Regions from separate parts of the Pseudomonas sp. H1_D04 genome, predicted to be linked through region 1. Evidence: predicted binding sites of a transcription regulator. Region 1 holds the regulator's gene; the other holds the start of a gene.
The links. The regulator FliA, encoded in region 1, starts transcription of late flagellar genes. The targets are predictions, from matches to a motif close to CTAAAGTTTNNNNNNNNNNNGCCGNTAA.
Positions count from the first base shown of each region.

Region 2: a site for FliA is predicted at 13,033-13,060, ahead of AB4N82_RS09225 (methyl-accepting chemotaxis protein). Genes of this name have one in related genera too.

Region 1 covers NZ_CP162826.1:3,963,550-3,978,509, forward strand. Annotated here, with positions in the region: gene fliR (flagellar biosynthetic protein FliR) at 1-496, shown strand, start outside; gene flhB (flagellar biosynthesis protein FlhB) at 500-1,636, shown strand; gene AB4N82_RS18415 (cold shock domain-containing protein) at 2,050-2,253, shown strand; gene flhA (flagellar biosynthesis protein FlhA) at 2,412-4,526, shown strand; gene flhF (flagellar biosynthesis protein FlhF) at 4,539-5,855, shown strand; gene fleN (flagellar synthesis regulator FleN) at 5,962-6,795, shown strand; gene fliA (RNA polymerase sigma factor FliA) at 6,792-7,532, shown strand; gene AB4N82_RS18440 (chemotaxis response regulator CheY) at 7,703-8,077, shown strand; gene AB4N82_RS18445 (protein phosphatase CheZ) at 8,096-8,884, shown strand; gene AB4N82_RS18450 (chemotaxis protein CheA) at 8,896-11,091, shown strand; gene AB4N82_RS18455 (protein-glutamate methylesterase/protein-glutamine glutaminase) at 11,140-12,279, shown strand; gene AB4N82_RS18460 (flagellar motor protein) at 12,279-13,019, shown strand; gene motD (flagellar motor protein MotD) at 13,035-13,922, shown strand; gene AB4N82_RS18470 (ParA family protein) at 13,973-14,761, shown strand; gene AB4N82_RS18475 (CheW domain-containing protein) at 14,761-14,960, shown strand, end outside.
Region 2 covers NZ_CP162826.1:2,028,345-2,043,492, reverse strand. Annotated here, with positions in the region: gene AB4N82_RS09295 (Re/Si-specific NAD(P)(+) transhydrogenase subunit alpha) at 1-318, opposite strand, end outside; gene AB4N82_RS09290 (LysR family transcriptional regulator) at 771-1,670, opposite strand; gene AB4N82_RS09285 (acyl-CoA dehydrogenase) at 1,827-3,008, shown strand; gene AB4N82_RS09280 (CaiB/BaiF CoA transferase family protein) at 3,021-4,241, shown strand; rRNA gene AB4N82_RS09275 (16S ribosomal RNA) at 4,806-6,342, shown strand; tRNA gene AB4N82_RS09270 (tRNA-Ile) at 6,426-6,502, shown strand; tRNA gene AB4N82_RS09265 (tRNA-Ala) at 6,533-6,608, shown strand; rRNA gene AB4N82_RS09260 (23S ribosomal RNA) at 6,856-9,747, shown strand; rRNA gene rrf (5S ribosomal RNA) at 9,917-10,032, shown strand; rRNA gene rrf (5S ribosomal RNA) at 10,141-10,256, shown strand; partial or broken gene AB4N82_RS09245 (TonB-dependent receptor plug domain-containing protein) at 10,340-11,052, opposite strand; gene AB4N82_RS09240 (hypothetical protein) at 11,018-11,320, opposite strand; gene AB4N82_RS09235 (FecR domain-containing protein) at 11,404-12,378, opposite strand; partial or broken gene AB4N82_RS09230 (sigma-70 family RNA polymerase sigma factor) at 12,371-12,799, opposite strand; gene AB4N82_RS09225 (methyl-accepting chemotaxis protein) at 13,174-15,054, shown strand; gene AB4N82_RS09220 (SRPBCC family protein) at 15,089-15,148, opposite strand, start outside.

The DNA of each region.
Region 1 (14,960 bases):
GGCGTTTGTGATTGCCGGGCAAATCATCTCGATCCAGATGGGCATGGGCTTCGCCTCGATGGTCGACCCCACTAACGGTGTGTCGGCCGCGGTGATCGGGCAATTCCTGACGATGCTGGTGACCTTGCTGTTCCTGGCGATGAACGGGCATCTGGTGGCGTTCGAGGTGCTGACCGAAAGCTTCACCACCTTGCCGGTGGGGTCGGGGTTGGTGGTCAATCACTTCTGGGAAACGGTCGGGCGCCTCGGTTGGGTGCTGGGGGCTTCGCTGTTGCTGGTACTGCCGGCGATTACCGCATTGTTGGTGGTCAACATCGCGTTTGGCGTGATGACCCGTGCGGCGCCGCAGTTGAACATCTTTTCGATTGGTTTCCCGTTGACCCTGGTGTTGGGCATGGGGATTTTCTGGATCGGCCTGGCCGACATTCTCAATCAGTATCAACCGCTGGCGACCGACGCCTTGCAGTTCTTACGTGATCTGGCACGGGCGCGCTGAGCCATGGCCGAGAGCGAGAGTGGTCAGGACAAAACAGAAGACCCCACGGAGAAACGTAAAAAGGACTCCAGGGAAAAGGGCGAGATTGCGCGCTCCAAAGAGCTCAATACCGTTGCGACCATGATGGCCGGTGCCGGCGCCTTGCTGATCTACGGCGGTGGTTTGGCGCTCGACTTGCTGGAGCTGATGAAGCACAACTTCACCTTGCCTCGTGAGGTGTTGCTTAACCCTGATGCGATGGGGCAATACCTGTTGCACTCGGGCAAGATCGCGATCCTGGCGGTGCAGCCCATCCTGATTACCTTGTTGCTGGCCGCGCTGATCGGTCCGGTAGCCCTCGGCGGCTGGCTGTTCGCCGCGAGCAGCATGGCGCCTAAGTTCAGCCGCATGAACCCCGGGGCCGGGCTCAAGCGCATGTTCTCCGCCAAGGCCCTGGTGGAGCTGCTCAAGGCCCTGGCCAAGTTCATCCTGATTCTGTTTGTGGCGCTGATGGTGTTGTCGTCAGACATCGACGACCTGCTGCGTATCGCCCACGAACCGTTGGAGTCGGCGATCATCCACAGCGTGCAGGTGGTCGGCTGGAGTGCGCTATGGATGGCCGCCGGGCTGATCATCATTGCGGCAGTGGATGCGCCGATCCAGCTGTGGGAAAGCCACAAGAAACTGCTGATGACCAAGCAGGAAGTGCGCGACGAACACAAGGATCAGGAAGGGCGGCCCGAGGTCAAGCAACGCATCCGCCAGCTGCAGCGGGAAATGTCCCAGCGCAAGATGATGGCGTCGGTGCCCGACGCCGACGTGGTCATCACCAACCCGACCCACTACGCCGTGGCCCTCAAGTACGACCCGGAGAAGGGCGGCGCACCGATGCTGCTGGCCAAGGGCAGCGACTTTACTGCGCTGAAAATCCGCGAAATCGCCGTGGCCCACGACATCCTGTTGCTCGAATCGCCGGAACTGGCGCGGTCGATCTTCTACTCCACCGATCTCGATCAGGAAATCCCCGCCGGGCTTTACCTGGCCGTGGCTCAGGTGTTGGCGTATGTCTATCAGATCCGCCAATACCGCGCGGGCAAGGGCAAGCGTCCGGACCCGCTCAAGGATCTGCCGATCCCGCCGGAATTGCGCCGCGACTCCTGATTATCAGCTGCCCCGAACTCTCCCTCCCGGCTCCATCCTTCCCCCTACCACTCGTCGTTGTCGGTCGTCTACCTGTCAACTTTGACAGTAGCTGCCGTCCCTTTATCGCGGTTCCATAGCACTGGGTTTTCCACGCACATTGCTGTGCGTGAGGCAGAGGGTGTTGCAATGGAAGTGGTTAAAGGGACGGTCGAGGAATACGACCGCAAAACAGGGGAGGGAGTGATTGCAATGGATGGCGGCGACGAACACGTGTTGGTGGATCTCACGAGTTCTGCAGGGATTTGGCTCAGAGAGGGCCTAAGGGTGCAATTTACGAGGATCCACCGCCCTGAGGGCGTATTCGCGTCCACTATCAAGATTATCCAGTGAGTCTCGTGTGGTGTGCTGAGCGAGATGTCAGGAGAGCGGCAATGTCGACAGGTACGGTGAAGTGGTTTAACGGGGAAAAAGGCTATGGCTTTATCAGTCAGGATGGTGGGGGAGATCTCTTCGTCCACTATTCGGCGATCAAGGGCGAGGGCTATAAAACCCTTGAGGAGGGGCAGAAAGTGGAGTTCAGAGTAGAAAAAGGTCAAAAGGGTGATCAGGCTACGGATGTGCAGATCGTCAGTTGAATTGCCCGGCTTGATAGTGCTCCAGCGTGCTTGGGAGCAATCCGCGTTTTTTAAAGCAAAAGTTGGAAGGCTTCTTGCAATACCGCCTCCAGGACGCCTTCCGGCGTCAAAAGTTTGCTTCAAGGAAACGAGGAATACCGGTGGTGGATCGCTCTCAAATGCTCGGCACGGCCCGTACGACCCTGACTGACCTCTCGCGGGGCAATCTGGGTGTGCCGTTGTTGTTGCTGGTGATGCTGGCAATGATGATGTTGCCGATGCCGCCGTTCCTGCTGGACGTGTTCTTCACCTTCAACATTGCGTTGTCGGTCGTGGTCCTGTTGGTGTGCGTTTACGCCCTGCGGCCGCTGGACTTTGCGGTATTCCCGACGATCCTGCTGGTGGCGACCCTGCTGCGGCTGGCGCTCAACGTGGCGTCCACCCGCGTCGTCATGCTCCACGGCCAGGACGGCCACGCGGCCGCCGGTAAGGTGATCCAGGCCTTCGGTGAGGTGGTGATCGGCGGTAACTACGTGGTCGGTATCGTGGTGTTCGCGATCCTGATGATCATTAACTTCGTGGTGGTCACCAAGGGCGCCGGGCGGATTTCCGAGGTGAGCGCGCGCTTTACCCTCGACGCCATGCCCGGCAAACAAATGGCCATCGACGCCGACCTCAACGCCGGTCTGATCGACCAGAATCAAGCCAAGACCCGCCGCCTGGAAGTGGCACAGGAAGCCGAGTTCTACGGCTCCATGGACGGTGCCAGCAAATTCGTGCGCGGTGACGCCATCGCTGGCCTGTTGATTCTGTTCATCAACCTGATCGGCGGCATGGCCGTCGGTATCTTTCAGCACGGCATGACCTTCGGCGATGCGGGCAAGGTGTACGCCTTGCTGACCATCGGTGACGGTTTAGTGGCGCAATTGCCATCACTGTTGTTATCTACAGCTGCAGCCATCATGGTGACCCGTGCGTCGGGCTCCGAAGACATGGGCAAGCAGATCAGCCGGCAGATGTTTGCATCGCCCAAGGCGTTGGCCGTGGCGGCGGGCATCATGGCGATCATGGGTATCGTCCCGGGCATGCCCCATGTGTCGTTCCTGAGCATGGCGGCCATGGCGGGCGGTGGTGCCTACCTGTTCTGGAAGAAGCAAAACGCGGTCAAGGTCCAAGCCCTGCAAGAAGTTGCGCGTCAACAAGAACTGCTGCCATCGCCAGCCCGCGCCCAGGAAACCAAGGAGTTGGGCTGGGACGACGTGACCCCCATCGACATGATCGGCCTGGAAGTCGGCTATCGCCTGATCCCGCTGGTGGACCGCAACCAAGGCGGCCAATTGCTCGCGCGGATCAAGGGCGTGCGTAAGAAACTCTCGCAGGACCTGGGCTTCCTGATGCCCACCGTGCACATCCGCGACAACCTCGACCTGGCTCCGAGCGCCTACCGCCTGACCCTGATGGGGGTGATCCTGGCTGAAGCCGAGATCTATCCGGATCGCGAGTTGGCGATCAACCCAGGCCAGGTGTTCGGCAGCCTCAACGGCATTACCGCCAAAGATCCGGCTTTCGGCCTGGAGGCGGTGTGGATCGAAATCAGCCAGCGCAGCCAGGCGCAGTCACTGGGCTATACCGTGGTGGACGCCAGCACGGTCGTCGCGACCCACCTCAACCAGATTCTGTACAAGCACTCCCACGAGCTCATCGGCCACGAAGAAGTCCAGCAATTGATGGGCTTACTGGGCAAAGCCTCGCCAAAACTGGCGGAAGAGCTGGTGCCCGGGGTGCTGTCGCTGTCGCAATTGCTCAAGGTGCTGCAAGCGCTGCTGGCCGAACAGGTACCGGTACGCGACATTCGCAGCATTGCCGAGGCCATCGCCAACAACGCCGCCAAGAGTCAAGATACCGCCGCGCTGGTGGCTGCGGTGCGTGTCGGATTGTCCCGTGCAATCGTGCAAAGCATTGTAGGGCTTGACTCTGAGCTGCCTGTGATCACCTTGGAACCAAGGTTGGAACAAATATTGCTCAATAGTATTCAGAAGGCAGGACAAGGCCAGGAAGAGGGCGTTCTGCTGGAGCCAAGCATGGCTGAAAAGCTGCAGCGTTCGTTGATCGACGCCGCACAGCGTCAGGAAATGCAGGGCCAACCGGTGATTCTGCTGGTGGCAGGTCCGGTCCGCGCGATGTTGTCGCGGTTTGGACGCTTGGCAGTACCGAATTTGCACGTTTTGGCTTATCAGGAAATTCCTGACAACAAGCAAGTGACTATCGTCGCGACAGTAGGGCCCAACGGCTGAGGGTAGTGGGTTATGCAAGTTAAGCGTTTTTTCGCCGCCGATATGCGTCAGGCCATGAAACTGGTCCGTGATGAGCTGGGCGCCGACGCCGCGATTATCGGTAACCGTCGTATTGCCGGCGGTGTCGAGCTGACGGCTGCCCTGGATTACACCCCCTCGGCGCTGGCGCCGCGTGTACCGAACATGGAGCTCGAAGACGAGCTGCGCAAGACCGCTTCGCGCATCGTCTCGGCCCAGGCTGAGCTGAGCATGCGTGGCGACAGCGATACCACCACCAATCGCCAGTTGTTCGCCGGGCTGCCGCTGACCGCTGCCGAACCACTGGTTGAGCCGACCTTCGTCGAGCCGCCGCGTCCTGCCGCGCCAGCCCCGGCCGCCGCAGTTGACCAGCGTGTGTTCGACTCGATGCGCTTTGAGCTCAACGGCCTGCGCGAACTGCTGGAAGTGCAGCTCGGCTCGCTGGCCTGGACGCAGCTGCAAGGCAGCAAACCGCAACAGGCCAACCTGTGGCGTCGCCTGCAACGCATTGGCTTGTCCGGCCCGTTGTCCCGCGACCTGCTGGCCCTGACCACCGAAATCGAAGAACCACGCCAGGCCTGGCGCATGTTGCTGGCCCACCTGGCGCGGATGATCGCTACCCCGGAAATCGAACCCCTGGAAGAGGGCGGTGTGATCGCCATGGTCGGCCCTGCCGGCATGGGCAAGACCACCACCCTCGCCAAGCTGGCAGCGCGTTATGTGCTCAAGTACGGCGCGAATAATATCGCGCTGGTGAGCATGGACAGCTACCGGATCGGCGCCCAGGAGCAGCTCAAGACGTTGGGCCGCATCCTCAATGTACCGGTGACCCACGTCGACCCGGGCCAGTCCCTGGCCAACGCCCTCGATCCGCTGCTGCGCAAGCGCGTGGTGCTGATCGACACCGCCGGCTTGCAAGCCAGCGACCCGGCGTTGCGCATGCAACTGGAAACCCTGGCCGGGCGTGGTATCAAGTCGAAAAATTACCTGGTGCTTGCAACCACCAGCCAAAAACAGGTTCTTACCGCTGCGTACCATAGCTACAAACGCTGTGGCCTGGCCGGTTGCATCCTCACGAAACTGGATGAAACCGCCAGCCTGGGTGAAGTGTTGAGCCTGGCTATCAGTCATGAATTACCGGTTGCCTACCTGACCGACGGGCCGCGGATCCCGGATGATCTTCATCTGCCGCGCCGTCATCAGTTGGTCAGCCGTGCCGTCAGCGTGCAAATGCAAGAAGAGCCTAGCGAGGAAGCGATGGCCGATATGTTCGCCGACCTCTACCACAACCCGGCAAAACGGGTCGGTTGAAGTCAGGATGAACACCGTGAAATGTACCTACATTGATGGTCTGCAAGCGATTCACGCGGCCAAGCCATGTAGCCTGCGTCTAAGCAAGACAAGGTAAAGAAATAAAATGGGCAGCATGCATCCCGTACAGGTGATCGCGGTGACCGGCGGCAAAGGTGGCGTCGGAAAGACTAACGTGTCAGTGAATTTGTCCCTGGCCCTGGCAGAGCTTGGCCGTCGCGTCATGCTGCTGGATGCTGACCTGGGGCTGGCGAACGTCGACGTTCTGCTGGGACTGACGCCCAAACACACCCTTGCCGATGTGATCGAGGGGCGCTGTGAGCTGCGCGACGTGCTGCTCCAGGGCCCTGGCGGGATCCGCATCGTGCCGGCTGCCTCCGGTACCCAGAGCATGGTGCACCTGAGCCCGGCGCAGCATGCCGGCCTGATCCAGGCATTCAGTGATATCGGCGACAACCTCGACGTGCTGGTGATCGACACCGCCGCCGGGATCGGCGAGTCCGTGGTCAGCTTCGTGCGCGCCGCGCAGGAAGTCCTGCTGGTGGTCTGCGATGAACCCACCTCGATCACCGACGCCTACGCCCTGATCAAACTGCTTAACCGTGACTACGGCATGAACCGCTTCCGCGTCCTGGCCAACATGGCCCAGAGTCCGCAGGAAGGGCGCAATCTGTTCGCCAAGTTGACCAAGGTCACGGATCGCTTCCTCGATGTCGCCTTACAATACGTCGGCGCAGTTCCCTACGACGAGTGCGTGCGCAAGGCTGTGCAAAAGCAGCGTGCAGTCTACGAAGCGTTCCCTCGTTCCAAATGCGCATTGGCGTTCAAGGCTATTGCCCAGAAGGTCGATACCTGGCCGTTGCCCGCCAACCCTCGTGGGCATCTGGAGTTTTTCGTCGAGCGATTGGTACATCAGACGAGCGCAGGACCGGTGCTATGACAGCGAATGGCTACAACGCCTACAAGAAATCTGCCCGTGACAGTCAGGGTGAGTTGATTGAGCGCTATGCGCCGCTGGTCAAGCGTATCGCCTATCACTTGCTGGCTCGCCTGCCCGCCAGCGTGCAGGTCGAGGACCTGATCCAGGCCGGCATGATCGGCTTGCTCGAAGTGTCGACCAAATACGATGCCAGCAAAGGCGCGAGTTTCGAGACGTATGCGGGTATCCGTATCCGTGGCGCGATGCTTGATGAGGTGCGTAAAGGTGATTGGGCGCCGCGTTCGGTGCACCGAAATACGCGCATGGTCAGCGACGCAATTCGTGCAATTGAAGCAAAAACCGGTCGCGACGCTAAAGATCATGAAGTTGCGGCCGAACTCCAATTGAGTCTCGACGATTATTACGGGATTTTGAACGATACCTTGGGCAGCCGCCTGTTCAGTTTCGACGACCTGTTGCAGGACGGCGAACACGAAGGGCTGCACGAGGACGGCGCGAGCGCGCATATGGAACCGTCACGCGACCTGGAAGATGAACGCTTCCAGGGTGCATTGGCGGACGCCATTGCCAACTTGCCCGAGCGCGAGCGGTTAGTGTTGGCGCTGTATTACGACGAAGAGCTGAACCTCAAGGAAATCGGTGAGGTCCTGGGGGTCAGCGAATCGCGTGTCAGCCAGTTGCACAGCCAATGCGCAGCCCGCTTGCGGGGGCGTTTGGGAGAGTGGCGAGCGCGCTGACAGGCAGTGTGGGGAGCATTGCAAAGCGATACCGCGAAGGTGATAGGCCTTCGTGGGTTCGATCCGTGGTGCCCCCGGCAGTCCTTTTTGTGTAATGCCTGTTGATTGAAATGGCGCGTCCAGGTGCTGGGCGCGTTTAAGACTGCTTGGAGGTCGAATTGGACAAGAACATGAAAATCCTCATCGTTGATGACTTCTCAACGATGCGGCGGATCATAAAAAACCTGTTGCGTGACCTTGGGTTCACAAACACGGTCGAGGCGGATGACGGCCTTACGGCGATTCCGATCCTCAACAGCGGGAGCATCGACTTTCTGGTAACAGACTGGAACATGCCGGGCATGACCGGTATCGACTTGTTGCGCCACGTGCGTGCCGACGAAAAACTGCGCAGCCTTCCCGTGTTGATGGTGACCGCCGAAGCCAAGCGTGAACAGATCATCGAAGCCGCCCAGGCCGGGGTCAACGGTTACGTAGTCAAGCCATTCACTGCACAGGCCTTGAAAGAGAAGATCGAAAAGATCTTTGAACGCATCCACGGCTAATGCCATCGCGGGGGAGCTATGGAGCATAAAGAAACGTCACAGGGAGACTTTGAGTCGACCCTGAAAAAGCATGCTCACCAGTTGGTCGACAGCCTTGAAAAAGGCCACTTCGGCGACGCGGTGCAGTTGATCCATGAGCTCAACCAGACCCGTGACCGCGGCCTGTACCAGGAAGTGGGCAAGCTCACACGCGAGCTGCACAGTGCGATCGTCAATTTTCAGATTGACCCGCACATGCCCCAGGCCGAAGAAATCTCGCAGATCACTGATGCCACCGAACGCCTGTCCTATGTGGTCAGGCTGACCGAAGCCGCGGCTAACCGCACCATGGACCTGGTGGAAAATGCCACGCCTCTGGTCAACGGCATGGCCAATGAAGCCCAGGCCCTCAGCGTTGACTGGGGCCGCTTCATGCGTCGCGAAGTCGGGGCTGAAGAGTTTCGTGAATTGGCCCGTCGGGTCGACGGTTTCCTGTCGCGCAGCGAACAGGAAAACCGCACGGTTTCCAGCAACCTCAATGACATTCTGCTGGCCCAGGATTACCAGGACCTCACCGGTCAGGTGATCAAACGTGTAACCCAGTTGGTTACCGAAGTGGAAAGCAATTTGCTCAAATTGGTGCTCATGGCTGGCCAGGTAGACCGTTTTGCCGGCATCGAACATGACCGCGAAGCGATCCTCTCTGAAAAAGATCCACAAAAACATCTCGCCAAGGGTGAAGGTCCGCAGATTCATGCCGATAAACGTGAAGACGTTGTGTCAGGTCAGGATGACGTAGATGACCTGTTATCCAGTTTAGGCTTCTAAGGAGCACCCACATGAGCTTCGGCGCCGATGAAGAGATCCTTCAGGATTTCCTTGTAGAGGCCGGCGAAATTTTAGAGCAACTGTCCGAACAACTGGTCGAGCTGGAAAGCCGACCGGATGATGCGAACCTGCTCAATGCAATTTTTCGCGGTTTTCATACTGTAAAAGGGGGCGCCGGCTTCCTCCAGCTCCATGAGCTGGTGGAGTGCTGCCACATCGCCGAGAACGTGTTCGACATCCTGCGCAAGGGTGAGCGTCACGTTGATTCGGAATTGATGGACGTGATTCTCGAAGCACTGGATGCGGTCAACGGCATGTTCAGCGAAGTTCGCGAACGTGCCCCGATCACGGCGGCCACCCCGGAACTGCTGGCCGCCCTGGCGCGCTATGCAGAGCCGGCCGACACCACGGCAGCGCCGGTGGTTGAGGCCGCGCCTGAGCCGGTGGCGGAGCCTGAAGCGGATGTGACGGACAACGAGTTCGAACAACTGCTCAACTCCCTCAGTGCCGTCAAGGCCGAAGCTGAAGCACCGGCCGCCGTTGCCCCGGCAGCGGCACCGACCAGTGAAGACATCACCGACGCCGAGTTCGAATCCCTGCTCGACCAGTTGCACGGCAAAGGCCAGTTCGCCGCCGATGCGGTGGCGCCTGTCGCGGCTGCCGAAGCGCCTGCGGCCCCGGCCAGCACCGACATCACCGATGACGAATTCGAAGCCTTGCTTGACCAGTTGCACGGCAAAGGCACGTTTGCGGTCGACGCCCTGCCGGAAGTGGCGGCAGCGCCTGCTGCTGCGGCGGCTGCCAGTGCCAAGCCTGCGGACGATGGGTTGATCTCTGATCACGAATTCGAAGCGCTGCTGGATGATTTGCACGGCAAGGGCAAGTTCAGCGAAGTCGCCCCAGCGGCTGCAGTCGCCACGGCAGCACCGGCTGCTGCTAAAGCGGCTGCGCCTGTGGCAGCGGCCAAGCCCGCAGCCCCGGCTCCAGCTCCTGCGCGTGCGGCTGCGCCACCACCGGCGGAAAAACCGGCCAGTGAAGCCGAAACCACCGTGCGGGTTGATACCGCGCGTCTGGACGACATCATGAACATGGTCGGCGAGCTGGTACTGGTGCGTAACCGCCTGGTGCGCCTTGGCTTGAGCAGTGGCGATGAAGCCATGCAGAAGGCCGTGTCGAACCTCGACGTGGTGACGGCTGACCTGCAAACCGCGGTGATGAAAACCCGGATGCAGCCGATCAAGAAAGTCTTCGGCCGCTTCCCGCGCCTGGTTCGTGACCTGGCGCGCCAGCTGAAGAAAGAGATCAACCTAGAACTGGTGGGTGAAGAAACCGACCTCGACAAAAACCTTGTCGAGGCCCTGGCCGACCCGCTGGTCCACTTGGTGCGCAACGCTGTCGATCACGGCGTCGAAACCCCTGAAGAACGCGAAGCCTCGGGCAAGTCCCGTGGCGGCAAGGTGATTCTGGCGGCGGAGCAAGAAGGCGACCACATCCTGCTGTCGATCACCGATGACGGCAAGGGCATGGACCCGGCGATCTTGCGCAATATCGCCGTCAAGCGTGGCGTGATGGACAAGGACGCCGCCGACCGCCTGACCGACACCGAGTGCTACAACCTGATCTTCGCCCCTGGCTTCTCGACCAAGACCGAGATTTCCGACGTGTCGGGCCGTGGCGTGGGCATGGACGTGGTGAAGACCAAGATCAGCCAGCTCAATGGCTCGATCAACATCTACTCGACCAAGGGCCAGGGCTCCAAGATCGTCATCAAGGTGCCGTTGACCTTGGCGATCATGCCGACCCTGATGGTGATGCTGGGTAACCAGGCGTTCGCCTTCCCGTTGGTCAACGTCAACGAGATCTTCCACCTCGACCTGTCGCGCACCAACGTGGTGGACGGTCAGGAAGTGGTGATCGTGCGTGATAAAGCGCTGCCGTTGTTCTACCTCAAGCGCTGGCTGGTTGCATCGGCTGCCCATGAGGAGCAGCGCGAAGGCCATGTGGTGATTCTCTCGGTGGGCACTCAGCGGATCGGCTTTGTCGTCGATCAACTGGTTGGCCAGGAAGAAGTGGTCATCAAGCCTTTGGGCAAAATGCTGCAGGGAACCCCGGGCATGTCGGGTGCGACCATTACCGGTGACGGTCGGATCGCGCTGATTCTCGATGTTCCGAGCATGCTCAAGCGTTACGCCGCACGGCGTATTTGATTCTGGCGGGGCAGGGCGGTAATGCCCGCCCCGCCTAACGGAGTGTTTATGGCAGTCAAGGTCCTGGTGGTGGACGATTCGGGTTTCTTCCGCCGCCGCGTCTCGGAAATTCTTTCCGCCGATCCAAGCATCCAGGTGGTCGGTACGGCCACCAACGGTAAAGAGGCGATTGATCAAGCCATTGCGCTAAAGCCGGACGTGATCACCATGGACTACGAGATGCCGATGATGGATGGCATCACGGCAGTTCGGCACATCATGCAACGCTGCCCGACCCCGGTATTGATGTTCTCCTCGCTGACCCATGAAGGTGCCCGAGTGACCCTCGACGCGCTGGATGCCGGTGCGGTGGACTTCCTGCCGAAAAATTTCGAAGACATCTCGCGCAACCCCGATAAGGTCAAGCAACTGCTGTGCGAGAAAGTCCACAGTATTTCCCGCAGTAACCGTCGCAGCCTGTTCAGCGCCCCAGCACCCGCCCCGGCGCCGGTAGCTGCGCCGTCTGCGCCCACCAGTTCCTCGTTCAGTCGCCCGGCGCCTGCCCCGGTTACCCGGCCTGCGCCGCCGCCGGTACGCACGTCGGCACCGGCTGCCGCCCATGCCCATTCGCCAGCGCCCAAGCGCAAGGCTTACAAGCTGGTTGCCATTGGGACTTCCACCGGTGGCCCGGTGGCCTTGCAGCGCGTATTGACCCAATTGCCGGCCAACTTCCCGGCGCCGATCGTATTGATCCAGCACATGCCAGCGGCGTTCACCAAAGCGTTTGCCGAGCGTCTGGACAAGTTATGCCGCATCAGCGTCAAGGAAGCCGAGGATGGCGACATCCTGCGCCCTGGCCTGGCGCTGCTGGCCCCAGGCGGCAAGCAGATGATGGTCGATGGCCGTGGCGCGATCAAAATCCTTCCGGGTGACGAGCGCCTCAACTACAAGCCGTGCGTGGACATTACCTTCGGTTCGGCTGCCAAGTCCTACGGTGACAAAGTTCTGGCGGTGGTACTCACCGGCATGGGCGCCGATGGCCGTGAAGGCGCGCGCCTGCTCAAGCAGGGCGGCAGTGCGATCTGGGCCCAGGACGAAGCCAGTTGCGTGATCTATGGCATGCCCATGGCCATCGTTAAGGCTGACCTTGCCGACGCCGTTTACAGCCTGGACGACATCGGCAAGCATCTGGTGGAGGCCTGCCTCTGATGGATGTATTGAGCCTGATCGGCATCATCATGGCGTTTGTCGCCATTATCGGCGGCAACTACCTCGAAGGCGGCCACCTCGGCGCCCTGGCCAACGGCCCGGCGGCGCTGATCGTGATTGGCGGCACCGTGGGCGCTGCGTTGTTGCAGTCACCGATGAGCTCGTTCAAGCGTGCGATGCAGATCGTGATCTGGATCATCTTCCCGCCACGTGTCGACTTGGCCGGTGGCATCGACCGGGTGGTCAACTGGAGCCTCACCGCACGCAAGGAAGGCCTGCTGGGCCTGGAAGGCGTGGCCGATGCCGAGCCCGACAGCTACTCGCGTAAAGGCTTGCAGTTGTTGGTCGACGGTGCCGAGCCGGAAGCGATCCGCAGCATCCTGGAAGTGGATTTCTACACCCAGGAAAGCCGCGACATCAACGCCGCCAAAGTGTTTGAAAGCATGGGCGGCTACGCGCCGACCATCGGCATCATCGGTGCAGTCATGGGCCTGATCCACGTGATGGGCAACCTGGCCGACCCTTCGCAATTGGGCAGCGGCATCGCCGTGGCGTTCGTCGCGACTATCTATGGTGTGGCCAGTGCCAACCTGGTGCTGTTGCCGGTAGCGAGCAAGCTCAAATCCATTGCCATGCGCCAGTCCCGTTACCGCGAGATGCTGCTCGAAGGCATTCTCTCGATTGCCGAGGGCGAGAACCCGCGCTCCATCGAATTGAAGCTTCAGGGCTTCATGGATTGATGGGGAGTAATGCCAATGAGCCGTCGCCGTCGCGAGCCTGAGGAACACGTCAACCACGAGCGGTGGCTGGTGTCCTATGCGGACTTCATCACCTTGCTGTTCGCATTTTTCGTGGTGATGTACTCCATCTCGTCGATCAACGAAGGCAAGTACAAAGTCATTTCCCAGGCGCTGATCGGCGTGTTCAACGACGCCGACCGTTCGCTCAAGCCGATCCCCATTGGCGAAGAGCGGCCCAAGAGCGTCACCCCGGCCAAGCCGCTGGTCAACGACAGCGACGAAACCGCTGCCGGCGTGGGCGGCACCAGCGATCCGCTGAAAAGCATCGCCGATGACATCAGTGCCGCGTTTGGCGACCTGATCAGCTCCAACCAGATGACCGTGCGCGGCAATGAGTTGTGGGTGGAGATCGAGCTCAATTCCAGCCTGCTGTTCGCCAGTGCCGATGCGTTGCCCAGCGACCAGGCGTTCACCATCATCGACAAGGTGGCGGCGATCCTCAAACCTTTTGAAAACCCGGTCCACGTCGAAGGTTTTACCGACAATGTGCCGATCAGCACCGCGCAATACCCGACCAACTGGGAGCTGTCCTCGGCCCGTGCCGCCAGCATCGTGCGCATGCTCGCGATGCAGGGTGTGAACCCCGGGCGCCTGGCGTCGGTGGGGTATGGCGAGTTCCAGCCGGTGGCCAATAACGCCACCCTGGAAGGCCGCGCGCGCAACCGTCGGGTGGTGTTGGTCGTCTCACGCAACCTGGATGTGCGCCGTAGCCTGACCGGCACCGGCACCGCCAATGCAACACCGGATGCGGCCTTGAGGCGCGCTGGCACACAAACTGCACCGGCCCCTGCAAAGCCGCCGGTTCGGCAGAGTGCCGTCAATTCTCCGTCACCGGCTCAATAACCTATGCAATGTCTCGGTCGCGCACGTGCCCACCGGGAGGAACCATCCGAATGAGAGTCTGGGCAGTTGCCAATCAAAAAGGTGGAGTCGGCAAGACCACCACCTCCATCGCTTTAGCCGGCTTGCTGGCCGAGGCGGGCAAGCGTGTGGTCGTGGTCGACCTCGACCCCCACGGCTCGATGACCAGCTATTTCGGTTACGACCCGGACGCGCTGGAGCACAGCAACTATGACCTGTTCCTGCACAAGGGCAGCGTGCCGAGCGACTTGCCCGGCCAACTGCTGTTGCCGACCAGTAACGAGAGCATTTCCCTGCTGCCGTCCAGCACCGCGCTGGCCACCCTTGAGCGCCAGTCGCCGGGGCAGAGCGGCCTGGGCCTGGTGATCGCCAAGACCCTGGCGCAACTGTGGCAGGACTTCGATTACGCGATCATCGACAGCCCGCCGTTGCTCGGCGTGCTCATGGTCAATGCCTTGGCGGCCAGCCAGCAGTTGGTGATCCCGGTGCAGACCGAGCACCTGGCGGTCAAAGGCCTGGAACGCATGGTCAGCACCCTGGCGATGATCAACCGCTCGCGTAAACAGGCGCTGCCGTACAGCATTGTGCCGACCTTGTTCGATCGCCGTACTCAGGCGTCCCTGGGCACGTTGCGCGTATTGCGTGACGCCTATCCGCAGACCATCTGGAACGGCTACATCCCGGTGGACACGCGCCTGCGCGATGCCAGCCGCGCCGGGCTGACGCCTTCGCAGTTCGACGGTAAAAGCCGTGGTGTGTTGGCCTACCGCGCATTGCTCAAGCACCTGCTGTCCCAGCAGCTTGTTGCGCAGGTGGCGTGATGAATCGTCCTGTCGAACTCAAGACCCGGCCGCAACTGGCACTGGAATCCTACCTGGATGCCTTGTTGCAGGAAGCCACTGCAGAAGAATTGCCGGAACCGATCCTGGTGCTGGAGCCAGCGGTAGAAGAACCGTCGTCCAGTACCCTGGATGAGTTCCAGTTGGCCGTATTGGAAGAGCAGGCGCGTGATGCCTACGT
Region 2 (15,148 bases), 1.9 Mb from region 1:
CTCCGCCAGCTTGGCAATGGTTTCGTTGCTGAACGGATTGAGCATGCCCACCAACACGGTGCCGCTTTTGATCAGCGTAAGTTCGCTGTCGCTGGGCGCTACCACCTTGAGGATCAGCTCGGCGCCGAACGCATCGTTGGCACTGCCAATGGTTGCGCCTGCCGTTTCATAGGCACTGTCGACGACACTGGCTTTCAGGCCAGCCCCGCTTTGTACAGTGACCTTATGGCCCTGGCCGATCAGCTTCTTGATGGTTTCCGGGGTGGCAGCCACCCGCGTTTCACCGGTCTGGGTTTCGAGAGGAACACCAATGTGCACGTCAAATCTCCTGCATGATCTTTTTGCTTTTGATCTTTTTGTAAAAAGGCCAGTGCACCGCGAGTGGCGCAACTGGGGCGGCCGATCAGCACGATCCCGCTGAAATGACAGCGGGGCGCGGCATTTTGCAGGCGAACTTTACGGCCTTCAAGGGATTATGACGGGTGACGAAAAATTAACTACAAGTCACCCTGTGACTGATTGTCGCAACATGCTGAAATAACCTCTTTAAATACAGGTAATTAAAGGGCCCTAGGTGATTTTTTGGTGTTTGCCCATGATTGATGTGAATAGTCGGGCATTGGCCTGTTGGAGTCGCTGCAAGCCACTAAAATCATGGTGTTAAGCCCTATTTTTGATGGATAGATACAGTCTGTGAAAATGCGACATATACGTATATCTGTAGGATCAAAAATTAACTGACTACAAAGTCAGTATGAGGGCTTTGGCCTTTAATTGCTGGGGCTATAGCGCTGGGATTGGTCAATGAGCCAGTCCCGAAACGCCTGCAATGAGGCTGATTCGACTTTCCTGTCAGGAATCATCAGGTAATAAGCCTTGGTGCTTGTTAGCGCGTCAGGGTTGGCGATCACCAGTTGATGCTCGTCCAGTTCTCGCTGGATCAGGAACGGTGGGATCAGCGCAATGCCCATGTCGTGCATGGCTGCTTGGGACAGCATCGAGAATAGCTCGTAACGCGGGCCTGTCATGTCGCGCGGGACGTTCAACTGCTGAGCGTTGAACCATTGGCGCCAGGCATACGGACGGGTGGTCTGCTGAAGCAGTGGCAGTTCCCCGATCTCCTGTGGCGTGAAACGCTTGCGGTCACCCAAAAGGCGCGGGCTGCACACGGGGACGGGATTTTCTCCCAGCAGCCGGTGGGACTCGGTGCCGGACCAATCAGCGTCGCCGAAGTAGATCGCCGCGTCGAAGTCGGTATCGGCGAACAGAAAGGGGCGTGTGCGGTTGGTCAGATTTACAGTCACCTCTGGGTGCTGCCGTTGAAAGTCCTTGAGGCGAGGGATCAACCATTGGGTACCAAAGGTGGGTACTACGGCCAACTCGATAGTGTTGGCGCCCTGCTGGCCCATGACTGACAGGGTGTCGCGTTCCACGGCATCCAGCTGAGTTGCCACTCTGCGGCTGTAGGACAGACCTGCTTCCGTCAGCTTTACCCCACGCCGTGATCGCCGAAATAGCTCGACACTCAAAAACTCCTCAAGGCTGGCTATCTGCCGACAAATGGCACCCTGGGTAATGGAGAGCTCGTGCGCAGCCTTGGTAAAGCTCTCGTGGCGTGCGGCCGCTTCAAAACTGACGAGGGCGGTTGTGCTGGGTATTTTTCTGCGCATGTACCTTGTACTCACATATAAAGCGCGCTTGCGCAGTTTCTGAGTGTTACGGAGTGAGAAATTAGCACAAGGCTATGCGGAAACCTCGTTTGCTCTCCTCGCTCGCTCGGCCTAGGCTCCCCCCACGACATCTGATTTCTTTGCGAGGACTTATTCATGGCTGGCAAGGCAAGCTTTAACTGGATCGATCCGCTACTGCTGGATCAACAGCTCACCGAAGAAGAGCGCATGGTGCGTGACAGTGCTGAGCAATTTGCCCAGGACAAGCTGGCGCCCCGTGTTCTCGAAGCCTTCCGCCATGAAAAAACAGATCCGGCGATTTTCCGTGAAATGGGTGAAACCGGCTTGCTGGGGGCGATGATTCCTGAGCAGTACGGTGGCAGTGGCTTGAACTATGTCAGTTACGGGTTGATTGCGCGTGAAGTCGAGCGCGTCGACTCCGGTTACCGTTCCATGATGAGTGTGCAGTCGTCATTGGTAATGGTGCCTATCAATGAGTTCGGCACCGAAGCGCAAAAGCAGAAGTACTTGCCCAAGCTGGCCTCCGGCGAATGGATTGGCTGTTTTGGTTTGACCGAGCCTAACCACGGCTCTGATCCAGGCGCGATGATTACGCGTGCGCGCAAAGTGGACGGCGGCTACAGCCTTACGGGCGCCAAGATGTGGATCACCAATAGCCCGATTGCAGACGTGTTTGTGGTGTGGGGTAAGGATGACGCCGGTGATATCCGTGGTTTTGTCTTGGAGAAAGGCTGGAAGGGCCTGAGTGCGCCAGCGATTCACGGCAAGGTCGGCCTTCGCGCCTCTATTACTGGTGAGATCGTGATGGACAACGTGTTTGTGCCGGAAGAGAACATTTTCCCGGATGTGCGTGGCTTGAAAGGTCCTTTCACCTGCCTTAACTCGGCGCGCTATGGCATCTCCTGGGGGGCGTTGGGCGCTGCCGAGTTCTGCTGGCACACCGCTCGCCAGTACACGCTTGATCGTCAGCAGTTCGGTCGTCCATTGGCGGCTACCCAACTGATCCAGAAGAAACTGGCGGATATGCAGACCGAGATCACTCTGGCGCTGCAAGGTTGCTTGCGGCTGGGGCGTATGAAGGATGAGGGAACGGCTGCGGTTGAGATTACGTCGATCATGAAGCGCAACTCGTGCGGCAAGTCTTTGGATATCGCTCGTATGGCGCGGGACATGTTGGGTGGCAATGGGATTTCCGACGAGTTCGGGGTGGCGCGTCATTTGGTGAATCTTGAAGTGGTTAACACCTATGAGGGCACACATGACGTTCACGCCTTGATTCTGGGGCGCGCGCAAACCGGTCTTCAGGCGTTCTATTAATAGGAGAGCGGTATGGGCGCGCTTTCGCATCTGCGGGTACTGGATTTGTCGCGAGTGTTGGCGGGCCCTTGGTCCGGACAGATTCTTGCGGATCTTGGGGCTGAGGTGATCAAGGTCGAGCGTCCCGGTAACGGTGACGATACGCGTGCCTGGGGCCCGCCCTTCCTTAAGGATGCTTATGGCGAGAACACCAGTGAGGCGGCGTACTACCTATCCGCTAATCGTAATAAAGAGTCGGTGACTATCGATTTTACGCAACCGGAGGGTCAGCAATTGGTGCGGGACCTGGCGGCCAAGTCCGACATCCTGATTGAGAACTTCAAGGTCGGTGGCCTGGCGGCATATGGGCTGGACTATGAGTCACTCAAGGCCGTTAATCCGGAGTTGATCTATTGCTCCATCACTGGGTTTGGCCAGACCGGACCGTATGCCGGCCGTGCGGGCTACGACTTCATGATCCAGGGGCTGGGCGGGCTGATGAGTCTGACCGGTCGACCGGAGGGTGATGAGGGTGCGGGGCCGGTGAAGGTTGGGGTGGCGTTAACTGACATCCTTACTGGGCTCTACTCGACGGTGGCGATTCTTGCAGCGCTGGCGCATCGCGATCACGACGGTGGCGGTCAGCATATCGATATGGCATTGCTTGATGTGCAGGTGGCGTGTCTGGCTAATCAGGCGATGAATTACCTAACGACAGGGGTGTCCCCAAAGCGTCTGGGTAACGCTCATCCGAATATCGTGCCTTATCAGGACTTCCCTACAGCCGATGGTGATTTCATTCTGACGGTGGGAAATGACAGCCAGTTTCGCAAGTTCGCCGAAGTGGCTGGTCAGCCGCAGTGGGCGGATGATCCGCGCTTCTCTACTAATAAGGTACGAGTGGCTAACCGTGCAGAGCTGATTCCGTTGATTCGCCAGGCTACTGTCTTCAAAACGACGGCTGAGTGGGTGTCGCGGCTGGAGCGGGTGGGTGTGCCTTGTGGGCCGATCAATGATTTGGCGCAGGTGTTTGCTGATCCGCAGGTCAAGGCGCGTGGGTTGGCTATGCAGCTACCACATGCGCTGGCGGGGATGGTGCCTCAGGTTGCCAGCCCCATTCGGTTGTCCAAGACGCCTGTGGAGTACCGCAGTGCGCCTCCGCTGTTGGGTGAGCATACAGCTCAGGTACTACAGCGTGTGCTCGGGTTGGGGGCTGCGAATGTGGCTGCTTTAAGGGGGGCAGGTGTCATCTAGATGTTCTGTTCTATATATAAGGCACTCGGTTGACTGTTTTTTAATCAATTCTAGCCAATTGATAGATATAGCAAATTAAAAGGTTGACGTGAGATTCTAGGAGCCTATAATTCGCCCCACTTCCGGCGCAGTCGAAACGGAAAACTCCTTGGTAAACAATGAGTTACGCAGTTTTCGGCGGTAAGTTGCTTCAGTTCATCGAAGCCAAAAGGAAGTTGAAAAAGAGGTGTTGACAGCAGCGTGTAACGCTGTAGAATTCGCCTCCCGCTGATGAGAGATCAGAAGCGCAAGTGGTTGAAGTTGTTGAAGAAATCTTCGAAAGCTTCTGAAAATAATCACTTGACAGCAAATGAGGCTGCTGTAGAATGCGCGCCTCGGTTGAGACGAAAGATCTTAACCAACCGCTCTTTAACAACTGAATCAAGCAATTCGTGTGGGTGCTTGTGGAGTCAGACTGATAGTCAACAAGATTATCAGCATCACAAGTTACTCCGCGAGAAATCAAAGATGTAACCAACGATTGCTGAGCCAAGTTTAGGGTTTCTTAAAAACCCAAAGATGTTTGAACTGAAGAGTTTGATCATGGCTCAGATTGAACGCTGGCGGCAGGCCTAACACATGCAAGTCGAGCGGTAGAGAGAAGCTTGCTTCTCTTGAGAGCGGCGGACGGGTGAGTAATGCCTAGGAATCTGCCTGGTAGTGGGGGATAACGTTCGGAAACGGACGCTAATACCGCATACGTCCTACGGGAGAAAGCAGGGGACCTTCGGGCCTTGCGCTATCAGATGAGCCTAGGTCGGATTAGCTAGTTGGTGAGGTAATGGCTCACCAAGGCGACGATCCGTAACTGGTCTGAGAGGATGATCAGTCACACTGGAACTGAGACACGGTCCAGACTCCTACGGGAGGCAGCAGTGGGGAATATTGGACAATGGGCGAAAGCCTGATCCAGCCATGCCGCGTGTGTGAAGAAGGTCTTCGGATTGTAAAGCACTTTAAGTTGGGAGGAAGGGCAGTTACCTAATACGTGATTGTTTTGACGTTACCGACAGAATAAGCACCGGCTAACTCTGTGCCAGCAGCCGCGGTAATACAGAGGGTGCAAGCGTTAATCGGAATTACTGGGCGTAAAGCGCGCGTAGGTGGTTTGTTAAGTTGGATGTGAAATCCCCGGGCTCAACCTGGGAACTGCATTCAAAACTGACTGACTAGAGTATGGTAGAGGGTGGTGGAATTTCCTGTGTAGCGGTGAAATGCGTAGATATAGGAAGGAACACCAGTGGCGAAGGCGACCACCTGGACTGATACTGACACTGAGGTGCGAAAGCGTGGGGAGCAAACAGGATTAGATACCCTGGTAGTCCACGCCGTAAACGATGTCAACTAGCCGTTGGGAGCCTTGAGCTCTTAGTGGCGCAGCTAACGCATTAAGTTGACCGCCTGGGGAGTACGGCCGCAAGGTTAAAACTCAAATGAATTGACGGGGGCCCGCACAAGCGGTGGAGCATGTGGTTTAATTCGAAGCAACGCGAAGAACCTTACCAGGCCTTGACATCCAATGAACTTTCTAGAGATAGATTGGTGCCTTCGGGAACATTGAGACAGGTGCTGCATGGCTGTCGTCAGCTCGTGTCGTGAGATGTTGGGTTAAGTCCCGTAACGAGCGCAACCCTTGTCCTTAGTTACCAGCACGTAATGGTGGGCACTCTAAGGAGACTGCCGGTGACAAACCGGAGGAAGGTGGGGATGACGTCAAGTCATCATGGCCCTTACGGCCTGGGCTACACACGTGCTACAATGGTCGGTACAGAGGGTTGCCAAGCCGCGAGGTGGAGCTAATCCCATAAAACCGATCGTAGTCCGGATCGCAGTCTGCAACTCGACTGCGTGAAGTCGGAATCGCTAGTAATCGCGAATCAGAATGTCGCGGTGAATACGTTCCCGGGCCTTGTACACACCGCCCGTCACACCATGGGAGTGGGTTGCACCAGAAGTAGCTAGTCTAACCTTCGGGAGGACGGTTACCACGGTGTGATTCATGACTGGGGTGAAGTCGTAACAAGGTAGCCGTAGGGGAACCTGCGGCTGGATCACCTCCTTAATCGACGACATCAGCTGCTCCATAAGTTCCCACACGAATTGCTTGATTCATTGAAGAAGACGATAAAGAAGCAGCCCGAAATTGGGTCTGTAGCTCAGTTGGTTAGAGCGCACCCCTGATAAGGGTGAGGTCGGCAGTTCGAATCTGCCCAGACCCACCAATTTTGTGTGGGAAACGCCTGTAGAAATACGGGGCCATAGCTCAGCTGGGAGAGCGCCTGCCTTGCACGCAGGAGGTCAACGGTTCGATCCCGTTTGGCTCCACCACTACTGCTTCTGTTTGTTGAAAGCTTAGAAATGAGCATTCCATTGTGATGATGGTGAATGTTGATTTCTAGTCTTTGATTAGATCGTTCTTTAAAAATTTGGGTATGTGATAGAAAGATAGACTGAACGTTACTTTCACTGGTAACGGATCAGGCTAAGGTAAAATTTGTGAGTGGCTCGAAAGAGTCAAATCGAATTTTCGGCGAATGTTGTCTTCACAGTATAACCAGATTGCTTGGGGTTATATGGTCAAGTGAAGAAGCGCATACGGTGGATGCCTTGGCAGTCAGAGGCGATGAAAGACGTGGTAGCCTGCGAAAAGCTTCGGGGAGTCGGCAAACAGACTTTGATCCGGAGATGTCTGAATGGGGGAACCCAGCCATCATAAGATGGTTATCTTACGCTGAATACATAGGCGTAAGAGGCGAACCAGGGGAACTGAAACATCTAAGTACCCTGAGGAAAAGAAATCAACCGAGATTCCCTTAGTAGTGGCGAGCGAACGGGGACTAGCCCTTAAGTGGCTTTGAGATTAGCGGAACGCTCTGGAAAGTGCGGCCATAGTGGGTGATAGCCCTGTACGCGAAAATCTCTTAGTCATGAAATCGAGTAGGACGGAGCACGAGAAACTTTGTCTGAATATGGGGGGACCATCCTCCAAGGCTAAATACTACTGACTGACCGATAGTGAACTAGTACCGTGAGGGAAAGGCGAAAAGAACCCCGGAGAGGGGAGTGAAATAGATCCTGAAACCGTATGCGTACAAGCAGTGGGAGCCCACTTTGTTGGGTGACTGCGTACCTTTTGTATAATGGGTCAGCGACTTATTTTCAGTGGCGAGCTTAACCGAATAGGGGAGGCGTAGCGAAAGCGAGTCTTAATAGGGCGTCTAGTCGCTGGGAATAGACCCGAAACCGGGCGATCTATCCATGGGCAGGTTGAAGGTTGGGTAACACTAACTGGAGGACCGAACCGACTACCGTTGAAAAGTTAGCGGATGACCTGTGGATCGGAGTGAAAGGCTAATCAAGCTCGGAGATAGCTGGTTCTCCTCGAAAGCTATTTAGGTAGCGCCTCATGTATCACTGTAGGGGGTAGAGCACTGTTTCGGCTAGGGGGTCATCCCGACTTACCAAACCGATGCAAACTCCGAATACCTACAAGTGCCGAGCATGGGAGACACACGGCGGGTGCTAACGTCCGTCGTGAAAAGGGAAACAACCCAGACCGTCAGCTAAGGTCCCAAAGTTATGGTTAAGTGGGAAACGATGTGGGAAGGCTTAGACAGCTAGGAGGTTGGCTTAGAAGCAGCCACCCTTTAAAGAAAGCGTAATAGCTCACTAGTCGAGTCGGCCTGCGCGGAAGATGTAACGGGGCTCAAACCATACACCGAAGCTACGGGTATCACGTAAGTGATGCGGTAGAGGAGCGTTCTGTAAGCCTGTGAAGGTGAGTTGAGAAGCTTGCTGGAGGTATCAGAAGTGCGAATGCTGACATGAGTAACGACAATGGGTGTGAAAAACACCCACGCCGAAAGACCAAGGTTTCCTGCGCAACGTTAATCGACGCAGGGTTAGTCGGTCCCTAAGGCGAGGCTGAAAAGCGTAGTCGATGGAAAACAGGTTAATATTCCTGTACTTCTGGTTATTGCGATGGAGGGACGGAGAAGGCTAGGCCAGCTTGGCGTTGGTTGTCCAAGTTTAAGGTGGTAGGCTGAGATCTTAGGTAAATCCGGGATCTTAAGGCCGAGAGCTGATGACGAGTTAACTTTTAGTTAACGAAGTGGTTGATGCCATGCTTCCAAGAAAAGCTTCTAAGCTTCAGGTAACCAGGAACCGTACCCCAAACCGACACAGGTGGTTGGGTAGAGAATACCAAGGCGCTTGAGAGAACTCGGGTGAAGGAACTAGGCAAAATGGCACCGTAACTTCGGGAGAAGGTGCGCCGGTGAGGGTGAAGGACTTGCTCCGTAAGCTCATGCCGGTCGAAGATACCAGGCCGCTGCGACTGTTTATTAAAAACACAGCACTCTGCAAACACGAAAGTGGACGTATAGGGTGTGACGCCTGCCCGGTGCCGGAAGGTTAATTGATGGGGTTAGCTAACGCGAAGCTCTTGATCGAAGCCCCGGTAAACGGCGGCCGTAACTATAACGGTCCTAAGGTAGCGAAATTCCTTGTCGGGTAAGTTCCGACCTGCACGAATGGCGTAACGATGGCGGCGCTGTCTCCACCCGAGACTCAGTGAAATTGAAATCGCTGTGAAGATGCAGTGTATCCGCGGCTAGACGGAAAGACCCCGTGAACCTTTACTATAGCTTTGCACTGGACTTTGAATTTGCTTGTGTAGGATAGGTGGGAGGCTTTGAAGCGTGGACGCCAGTCTGCGTGGAGCCAACCTTGAAATACCACCCTGGCAACTTTGAGGTTCTAACTCAGGTCCGTTATCCGGATCGAGGACAGTGTATGGTGGGTAGTTTGACTGGGGCGGTCTCCTCCTAAAGAGTAACGGAGGAGTACGAAGGTGCGCTCAGACCGGTCGGAAATCGGTCGTAGAGTATAAAGGCAAAAGCGCGCTTGACTGCGAGACAGACACGTCGAGCAGGTACGAAAGTAGGTCTTAGTGATCCGGTGGTTCTGTATGGAAGGGCCATCGCTCAACGGATAAAAGGTACTCCGGGGATAACAGGCTGATACCGCCCAAGAGTTCATATCGACGGCGGTGTTTGGCACCTCGATGTCGGCTCATCACATCCTGGGGCTGAAGCCGGTCCCAAGGGTATGGCTGTTCGCCATTTAAAGTGGTACGCGAGCTGGGTTTAGAACGTCGTGAGACAGTTCGGTCCCTATCTGCCGTGGACGTTTGAGATTTGAGAGGGGCTGCTCCTAGTACGAGAGGACCGGAGTGGACGAACCTCTGGTGTTCCGGTTGTCACGCCAGTGGCATTGCCGGGTAGCTATGTTCGGAATAGATAACCGCTGAAAGCATCTAAGCGGGAAACTAGCCTCAAGATGAGATCTCACTGGAACCTTGAGTTCCCTAAAGGGCCGTCGAAGACTACGACGTTGATAGGTTGGGTGTGTAAGCGCTGTGAGGCGTTGAGCTAACCAATACTAATTGCCCGTGAGGCTTGACCATATAACACCCAAGCAATTTGCTTGCTTCGAGCTGAAAAGCGAAAGAGCACCAGATTGCGGTGTGTGAAGACGAAATGAACCGAAAGTTCGACTCTTGCAAACACCGAAAGCTATCACATACCCAATTTGCTGAAGCGAGGCCAGCTGGTCGCGACTCAGTACCCGAATTTCTTGACGACCATAGAGCATTGGAACCACCTGATCCCATCCCGAACTCAGTAGTGAAACGATGCATCGCCGATGGTAGTGTGGGGTTTCCCCATGTGAGAGTAGGTCATCGTCAAGATTAAATTCCGAAACCCCATTTGCGAAAGCAGATGGGGTTTTGTTTTATGTAGAAACTCATGAATCTCATCGGCGCGATGCGAATGCAACGATCCGATACACAGAATTTCTTGACGACCATAGAGCATTGGAACCACCTGACCCCATCCCGAACTCAGTAGTGAAACGATGCATCGCCGATGGTAGTGTGGGGTTTCCCCATGTGAGAGTAGGTCATCGTCAAGATTAAATTCCAAAACCCCTGTCTGTTATACAGACAGGGGTTTTGTCGTTTAGAGGCGCTGGTGGGTGGGGGTCACAACAATGGCTCAGAACTGGTAACTTACCTTGCGCTTACGCTGCGCTCTTCACCCAGATAGCAGAAGTTCAGACTGGCATAGGACGCTACATAAGTTTCATTGGTCAGATTGTTAGCATTCAGCCTTATATCCACGCCCTTCAAGTCGACGTTACCTTAAAGGTATAGCTGCCCAGGAACTTAGCTCCATATGTGCTTCCAATTTCAGCCCCAGCGAGCGTACAGCGCCGACAGCACGATAAAAGCTTTCCTGCGTTAGCTTGGTTGCCAGATTTTCCTGATCAATTCGATCAGGTCTTGCAGATAAAACCCGGTCTGCTCCACCCGGCGCAAGTAGCTGGTAGGGCTGTAATAGCGGATAGCAGAGTTACCATAGGCTGGGTTAAACGCATTGATTGGCTCAAGCGACCCACTTGTCCAATCCACCACTGTTTACGCCCTTCATAGCCCGCACCTATCAGCATGGTTTGCTTGGTCGCCCTAGTGGAGATAGGCCTGTAACGTCAGTGAAGTGTCATCGGTAAAGTCGATGCTCAGACGGGACATCTGCGCCCATAGAGTAGTGAGGAAGGACCCTTGAGAATGTCCACGCGCTCCAGGAAGTACGGATGCAACTTGCATCGTGCTATAGGTGCCTCTGTCCCTCATTGACTTCAAGCCATCAAGGTAAATGTTATCCACCGAGCGATCATTTAAGCAGCGCATCGCACTGTAACCCCACCGAGTGCCGGTCCTGAGTTTGCGCTGGCATGCGGGACATAGTGACGCCTATCGGTCGTGAGAACTGATTGAGTACCTGGCTCAGTGGGCCTGCAGCTTTCTTGTAGGGTTGATTGACCTGCTCGGTGCGGGCTTCTGCCGCTGAGACACTGATGAGTACCGTACCGCTACCCAGCGCCGTCAACAGCAATGCTGCGCGTATGGCTTGACCCAATAGCGGGTAGGAAGAGTCGAGCGTGTTGCGGGGAAAACACGCTGGCATGTTCAGCATCTGTAGATGCCTGGTGAGCGCAGATTGACTGGCTCACTGTCTAAGCCGGACTCACGGAAAAAAGCCGCCAAAAAAGTGAAAAATTAGACCCTTCGCTCCAGGCTCACCCACCAACGCGTGCGATAGCGCACGTGTACCGGCAGTATGCGTGGCAGTATCGCTAGCAATTTATCGGTGTCCTCCAGGCGGAATGCACCCGACAGCCGTAGATCTGCAATATCCATTGAGCAGCCCAGATAACCAGGGCGATAACGCCCAACTTCTGCAAGGAAGTCGATCAACCGCATATTTCGGGTCACTAGCAGCCCATCTGACCAAGCAGCAATGTCCATATCTGGCGGCGGAGCAAGCATGGCTTCGGTCTGACGCACGACGTAACTCTCACCTGCGTGAACGCGCGTCGAAAGTCCATCCGGCCTGTGCGGTGAGTGAATCGCTACAGTACCGCTGACCACATTCAAGCGTGTGCAGTCACTGTACTGACGAACTGTAAAACGCCCTTCGATGCCTTCCAGCAAGCCGTGTTGAGCTTGAACCAACAATGGGGCAGAGGAAGCAGCACTGCAGGTCACTAGGATTTCCCCACGCACCAATGTGATCAGACGCTGCTGCGCATTGAAGTCCAGGTCTACCGCGCTGTCTGTGTTGAGTTGCAGGCGAGTGCCATCGGGCAATTGCATGCTGCGGCGCTCGCCGGGGGCTGTTGCTAGGTCAGAAGTCCAGCGCTGCAAACCGGTCAGGTCCCGGCTTAGCCATACTGTTGAGCCCACCAGCAGTGCGCCGGCCAATAACTTCAGTGCCTGCCGCCGTCCCAGGCCTTGTGTACTGTTTTCCAGTGCTTTATGTACCCCGGGGATCGCGGTCAGATGGCTATTGAGCTCCTGTTGTAGCGCCAGTACCCGTTGCCAGGCCAGTTCGTGATCATGATGATCTTCGCGCCATTGCTCGCATTGCAGGCGCAGCCGTGTATTGGCGGGGTTGTGACGTAAGCGCAGCATCCAACTGATGGCCTGCTTGACCACCCTAGAGTCTGGCCCGGAGCGTGTGGTGTTATTCATTGGCGCCGTAACGCAGGACGGAGCAGTAGTAAAGCGCCTCGGCGACATAACGCTCAACTGACCTCAGTGATATACCCATCTGTTTTGTGATCAGCTTGTACGTTAGCCAATCACACTGAACCATCAGAAATACCTTACGCACCTCAGGTTTTAGCCCTTCCAAAAGCCGGGCGATGTCCTCCAGTAACTCCAATACCAACGCCCGCGCCTCAGCGCTTGGCGCCAGCGCTTCGGACAGATGGGCGATTGACTCGATATAGGCTCGTTCGATCTCCTCGCGGCGCCAGTGATCAACGACCACCCCTCGTGCACTTGTGCGCAACAATGCCCGTAGCGCCTTGAGTTCAAAACGTTCGATTCTCTACAGCAGTCGCATGAAGGCGTTTTGAGGCAGTTCTGCTGCATCTGCGACACTGGCCATACGACCGCGCAGCCACGTGTTAAGCCAGTTGTGGTGGGTGCAGTAAAGCGTCTGCACAACGCTATCTTCACGCGAGGTGTATTCAGAGGGAGGCCTGTAAACGAGCTCGTCCAGACGCCACAGATGTCAATTTGTCTCAGTGCTTGGCAGGCGGAAAAATTTTTTACTTCGCTCCTTGTACGACAACCTTTTGTCGGTTTCCTACCTAAAAAGAAGATCTTTCCCACAAATCACTAAGTTTTACTTCGGTGTGGCCGAAAGCCTGATAAGCCATGTGTGCACCGAAATAGAGCGGCCCGAGACGCTGCCTAGACCGTACATGGAATGCTCCATTCGGCCCGCTCACCCCCCTTTGGCAAAAAGAAGTCGATGAAATGAATCTCAAGTTCAGTCATAAAATTTTGTTGGCCGCGTCAGGCGTCGTGGTTCTAGCCTTCGCGTTATTTACTCTTTACAACGACTACCTGCAGCGCAGCACCATCAAGCAGAACCTGGAGTCGTCTATCCAGCAGTCGGGTGAGCTCACCGCCAGCAGTGTGCAGAACTGGCTCAGCGGTCGGATATTGGTGCTCGAAAGTCTGACGCAAAACGTTGCCCACCAAGGCAGTGCGGCTGACCTCCCGGGGTTGGTCGATCAACCGGCGTTCACCTCGAACTTCCAGTTCACCTACGTTGGTCAAACCAACGGCGTGTTCACCCAGCGTCCCGACGCAAAGATGCCTGACGGCTACGACCCTCGCCAGCGTCCCTGGTACAAGCAAGCGGTGGCTGCCGATAAGCCCATGCTGACGCCGCCCTATATGGCCGCAGTGGGTGGGCAGATCGTAACGATCGCCATGCCGGTGAAAAAGAACGGCGAGTTGCTCGGTGTGGTCGGCGGTGACCTGAGCCTGCAAACCCTGGTGAAGATCATCAACTCGGTGGACTTCGGCGGTATCGGCCATGCGTTCCTGGTCAGCGGCGACGGCCAAGTCATCGTCAGCCCTGACGAAGACCAAGTGATGAAAAACCTCAAGGACATCTATCCAGGTACCAGCGTCCGGATTGAGAAAGTTAACCAGGAGGTCGTCCTCAAAGGTCAGGACCGCATCCTGTCGTTCACGCCTATCAGCGGTTTGCCCGGTGCTGATTGGTATATCGGTCTGTCGATCGATAAAGACAAAGCCTATGCACCGCTGGGCAAATTCCGCACGTCCGCGTTGATCGCCATGCTGATCGCTGTTGTCGCGATTGCGGTGCTCTTGAGCCTGCTGATTCAAGTATTGCTGCGCCCTCTGACCACCATGGGCATTGCCATGCAGGACATCGCCCAGGGTGAGGGTGACCTGACCCGCCGTTTGACGGTTACCAGCAAAGACGAGTTCGGTGAAGTGGGCAGTGCGTTCAACCGGTTCGTAGAACGTATCCACGCCTCGATTTCCGAAGTGTCTTCAGCAACGCGCCAGGTGCATGACCTGTCCCAGCGTGTGATGGCGTCCTCCAACGCTTCGATCATAGGCTCTGACGAGCAGAGCGCACGTACCAACAGCGTCGCCGCAGCAATCAACGAGCTGGGCGCCGCTACTCAGGAAATCGCCCGTAACGCCGCTGACGCCTCACAGCACGCCAGTGGTGCCAGCGAGCAGGCCGACGATGGGCGCAAAGTGGTTGAGCAAACCATCCTGGCAATGTCGGAACTGTCGCAAAAGATCAGCCTGTCCTGCACCCAGATCGAAACGCTGAACGCCAGCACCGACAACATCGGCCACATCCTTGATGTGATCAAAGGCATCTCCCAGCAAACCAACTTGCTGGCATTGAACGCGGCAATCGAAGCAGCACGTGCTGGTGAAGCCGGACGCGGGTTCGCCGTGGTCGCCGATGAGGTGCGTAACCTGGCTCACCGTACCCAGGAGTCGGCTGAAGAGATTCATAAGATGATCACTTCGCTGCAAGTGGGCTCGCGTGAGGCGGTGACCACCATGAATGCCAGCCAGACCTCCAGCGAAGAAAGCGTTCAGGTGGCCAACCAGGCCGGTGAGCGCCTGGTCAGCGTAACGCAGCGAATCGTCGAGATCGACGGCATGAACCAGTCCGTGGCCGCCGCTACTGAGGAACAGACTGCCGTGGTGGAAACCCTCAACGTCGACATCAACCAGATCAACCTGCTGAACCAGCAAGGTGTGACCAACCTCAACGAAACCCTGAAAGACTGCGATGCGCTGTCTCAACAGGCCAATCGGTTGAAGCAGTTGGTCGATAGCTTCAAAATTTGATCTGCTGAGTGTGTAGGAGCGAGCGATCTCGCTCCTATCGCTTACCCAGCAAGCGGCGAACATTCTCCAGGGCGCCATCGGCGAACCCCTGCAC